2 regions of the Listeria tempestatis genome follow, and region 1 is predicted to be linked to the other one. Evidence: riboswitches for the same ligand, from Rfam matches in the RefSeq annotation. Region 1 holds a riboswitch; the other holds the start of a gene.
The links. Region 1 has a riboswitch for S-adenosylmethionine ahead of R8923_RS11940 (MetQ/NlpA family ABC transporter substrate-binding protein). Riboswitches for the same ligand answer to the same signal wherever they lie in the genome.
Positions count from the first base shown of each region.

Region 2: linked by a shared signal. The riboswitch ahead of R8923_RS07745 (methionine ABC transporter ATP-binding protein) and the one ahead of R8923_RS11940 (MetQ/NlpA family ABC transporter substrate-binding protein) in region 1 are both predicted to bind S-adenosylmethionine.

Region 1 covers NZ_CAUYTK010000011.1:48,099-50,301, forward strand. The annotation lists gene R8923_RS11935 (aminotransferase class I/II-fold pyridoxal phosphate-dependent enzyme) at 1-727, opposite strand, end outside; SAM riboswitch class I at 880-991, shown strand; gene R8923_RS11940 (MetQ/NlpA family ABC transporter substrate-binding protein) at 1,135-1,953, shown strand; gene R8923_RS11945 (methionine ABC transporter ATP-binding protein) at 1,966-2,203, shown strand, end outside.
Region 2 covers NZ_CAUYTK010000004.1:222,813-225,015, reverse strand. The annotation lists gene R8923_RS07755 (sensor histidine kinase) at 1-918, shown strand, start outside; gene R8923_RS07750 (hypothetical protein) at 995-1,129, shown strand; SAM riboswitch class I at 1,181-1,287, shown strand; gene R8923_RS07745 (methionine ABC transporter ATP-binding protein) at 1,367-2,203, shown strand, end outside.

The DNA of each region.
Region 1 (2,203 bases):
CGGCCATATTGTATGTTTTGGATAGCGTATACAGCTCAATTCCGACGTCCTTTGCCCCTTTTGTTTGGAGAAAACTAATTGGTTTAGCGCCAAAACCGATAGCCCCGTAAGCGAAATCGTGCACGACTGCAATCTCGTTTTCCTTAGCAAATGAAACGGTGTCTTCGAAAAACGTTTCCGTGGCGATAGCGCCCGTTGGATTGTTCGGATAATTTAAATACATTAACTTCGCATCAGACCGTGTCTCCGCATCTATTTGTGCATAATCTGGTAGAAATTGATTTTCTTCCAAAAGAGGCATTAACTTGTACACGACATCCGCTAAAACCGCCCCGGACAAGTAATCTGGGTAGCCTGGGTCTGGTAAAAGCATTTTCTCCCCTGGGTCAAGAAGACACATTGGCAACTCCACAAGCCCTGTTTTTGTCCCAAATAAAATCGCCACTTCTTTTTCAGGATCTAAAGACACTCCGTACTCTCTTTCATAAAAATCGGCAGCTGCCTTTTTCAGTTCTGCCTTGCCGCGAAACAAAGAATACTTGTGATTTTGCACATCACTTGCGGCATTTTTTAATGCTTCTACGATATTTTGCGGCGTAGGCTGATCAGGATTTCCTTGCCCCAAATTGATGACATCATGCCCTTCTGCAATTTTGCGATTTACATTTTGTACGAGCTTTGAAAAAAACTGCTCTGGCAAGTTTTCAAGCTTTTTAGAAAATCTCATTTCGTACGCCTCCCGTTTTATGTTTCATTGTTAAATATCTTAAAGTTTTCTTGCAATTTTGTCTAGTCTAGAAATAAAAAACATTAAAAAAGCATTGACAACGGTCATAAAAATCGGTATATTTTTACGTAACAAGTTTTTATAATGTAGTTCTCTTATCGAGAGAGGCTGAGGGACTGGCCCGATGACGCCCGGCAACCTAACTTTTTTAAAGTGAAGGTGCTAATTCCAGCAAAATGGCATCGCCATTTTGGCAGATGAGAGGAGTTCGAATACGCAAGACATTCAACTTCTCTATTCTGATGGTAGAGGGGTTTTATTTATGTTCTAAAGGCAGTTGTATCCTTCTCTCAAACTAGAATGTTTATAAAAATTTAAATTCAGAGACATATGGGGAGGAATTTTTTATGAAAAAGAGAACTAAAGGTATTTTGATTGCACTTACTGGAGTAGCATTACTGGCACTTTCTGCTTGTGGCGGAGGTAAATCCGAAGCGCTAAGTACGGAAAAAATTACAATTGGCGTAACAGGTGGCCCGCATCAACAAATTGCGCAGGAAGTGAAAAAATTAGCCAAAAAAGACGGACTTGACATCACCATTAAAACCTTTGATGATTACAACACGCCAAATACTGCACTAAATGATGGGGATTTAGACGCGAATAACTACCAAACCATTCCATTTTTAGACGCACAGAAAAAAGATAAGGGCTATAAAATCGACCAAGTCTTTAAGACGGTTGCTTTTCCAATGGGGATTTACTCCGATGACATTAAAGATATTAAAGAGCTTAAGAAGGGGGATAAAATTGCGGTTCCAAATGATCCTTCGAACGAGTATCGCGGCTTAAAACTTTTTGAAGACGCTGGTGTCATTAAGTTGAAAGACGGCGTGGAAGAAAAAGCAACGAAAAAAGATATCGCGGAAAATCCGCTTGATTTAGAAATCATTGAACTTGAAGCTTCACAAATCCCAGCTCAACTCGGTGAAGTAAAAGCCGCTGCCATTAACACCAATTTTGCAATGGGCGCTGGACTTACAATTAATGACGATTCAATTTTCCATGAACCAACAAAAGACAATCCGTATCCAAATGTGTTCGTTGTACGCACTGAAAACAAAGACGATGAAGTAGTCGACACACTAAAAAAATATTACCATTCCGATGAACTAAGAAGCTTCATTGAAAAAGAATTTAAAGGGTCTGTTGTACCTGCATTTTAGGGAGTTGTAATCATGATTAAACTAGAACATGTTAGCAAGACTTTTAATGTTAACGGGCGAATCGTTCAGGCGGTAAAGGACGTTTCGCTTTCCGTCCAAAAAGGTGAGATTTACGGGGTTGTGGGTTATAGCGGCGCCGGAAAAAGTACGCTTGTCCGTTGTATTAATTTTTTAGAACAGCCGACAAAAGGTACGGTTCATATCGCAAATGACAATCTTGCAGAGCTTTCAACTAAAAGCTTGCGTTTAG
Region 2 (2,203 bases), on a different contig from region 1:
CCAGTGGTACTTCTTGCAAAATATATTATTACACTCCTCATTGCGCTACTTATTTTCTATATTTTTTACCGACTGATGCGCCAGAGGAAACTAAAAAAGCAACTGCGCACGATTAACTACGCGCTAGGTCTTGACCGCCCAGTCGACACGATGAGTCTTGTTCCAGAAATTCGCGAACTAGAAATGAATATTGAGAAGATGCGTTCACGCCAAGAAAATTTAATGAAGCAGGAACAAGAAGCGCAACAGGCGAAAAATGATTTAATCACAAATGTATCACATGATTTAAGAACGCCGCTCACTTCCATTTTAGGCTATTTGAGTTACATTCATGATGATCGTTACCGAGATGAAGTCGAACTCAAATATTACACCGAGCTTGTTTATGACAAGGCAAAGCATTTGCATAAGCTCATTGATGATTTATTTTCTTATACAAGATTAGAAAGTGCAGAATATACGCTGGAAAATGATCGGTTAGATATGGTCGAGCTGCTCCGCCAACTTGTCGCAGAATTTGATGGACTTGCACGTGATAAGGGCATGGAAATCATTGAAACTTATGAGGCGGACAATTTGGTAGTAAGTGGTGATGGCAATCAAATTATGCGTCTTTTTGAAAACCTATTTTCAAATGCACTGAGATATGGCGAGGGAAATCAACATATCGATTTAATTGCCCGAAAAGAAGAAGACTTTGCGGTAATTGATGTTATTAATTATGGTGAGGAAATTCCTGCGCTTGATTTGCCGCACTTATTCGATCGTTTTTACAAAGTAGATAAAAATCGTACAACGACAGGAACGGGTCTAGGTCTTGCGATTGCAAAATCAATTGTGGAGCGCCACGGCGGTCTTGTGATGGCAACAAGTAAGCATCATAAAACAACATTTACTGTGAAACTGCCACTCATCTAATCTTTAGCTTTTCTTTCTTTTTTCTTTCTCGTGTTTTTAGCTTGGCGAAGTAAAATTTAAGCTAGGAGGGGAAGAAATGACAAAGAAAAGCTTTTTTATTATGTCGATTGCAATTTTAACTGTCATCGCTGTCTTTTATTTTACATACCAAACGAACTCCGTACTATCATCCATAAATCCAAAATTTACTGTTGACAAAAGAGCATTCTAAATGTAATATGAAAAAACAGGACGCGTTTCATACGCGCCACTAAAAATTTAATTCTTATCAAGAGTGGCGGAGGGATATGCCCGACGAAGCCCAGCAACCTAAGTACACACTTAAGGTGCTAATTCATACAGGACAAAATTGGTTCTGAAAGATGAGAAGAAAGTCGTACAACGTTAAATTCGTGCCTTTCTGCTCATGCAGAAAGGCTTTTTATATTGAGAGAAAAAGGTGAAGCGAATGATAACACTCCAAAATGTAGTAAAAGACTACACGACAAGAAGGAATAAGGTACGAGCCGTTGATGATGTTAGTTTGGAAATCGCAGAAGGTGAAATTTTCGGTGTCATTGGTTATTCTGGCGCAGGGAAAAGTAGTCTAATCAGGCTGTTCAACGGTTTGGAACTTCCGACAGCGGGACAAGTTGATGTAAACGGTAAGGTAGTAAGTCAAATTCGCGGGCGAGAACTTCGGAAGGCTCGGCAAAAAATTGGGATGATTTTTCAACATTTTAATTTGTTGTGGTCGCGAACGGTTTTTGATAATATCGCGTTCCCACTAGAAATTGCAGGTGTACGCGGACAAAAACGCAAAGAACGTGTAAACGAACTCATCCGCTTAGTCGGACTTGAAGGGAAAGAAAAAGCATACCCCTCGGAACTTAGTGGCGGTCAAAAACAGCGTGTTGGTATTGCACGGGCGCTCGCAAATGATCCAACCGTTCTACTTTGCGATGAAGCTACAAGTGCGCTCGATCCGCAAACAACGGATGAAGTTTTAGAACTGCTATTAGATATTAACAAGCGTTTAAATTTGACGATTATCGTCATTACGCATGAAATGCATGTTATCCGTAAAATTTGTAACCGCGTTGCCGTTATGGAAGCTGGGAAGGTCGTTGAGCTAGGGGACGTGTTAGAAGTTTTCAAACATCCGAAACAAGCTGTCACGAAACGATTTATTGAACAAGTCACAGAATCAGATGAAACGGAAGAATTAATTCGCCTCCTGCTTGAAAATTACTCGGAGGGCAAACTCGTTAAACTTCTTTTCATGAGTGAAAATGCGACAAGACCA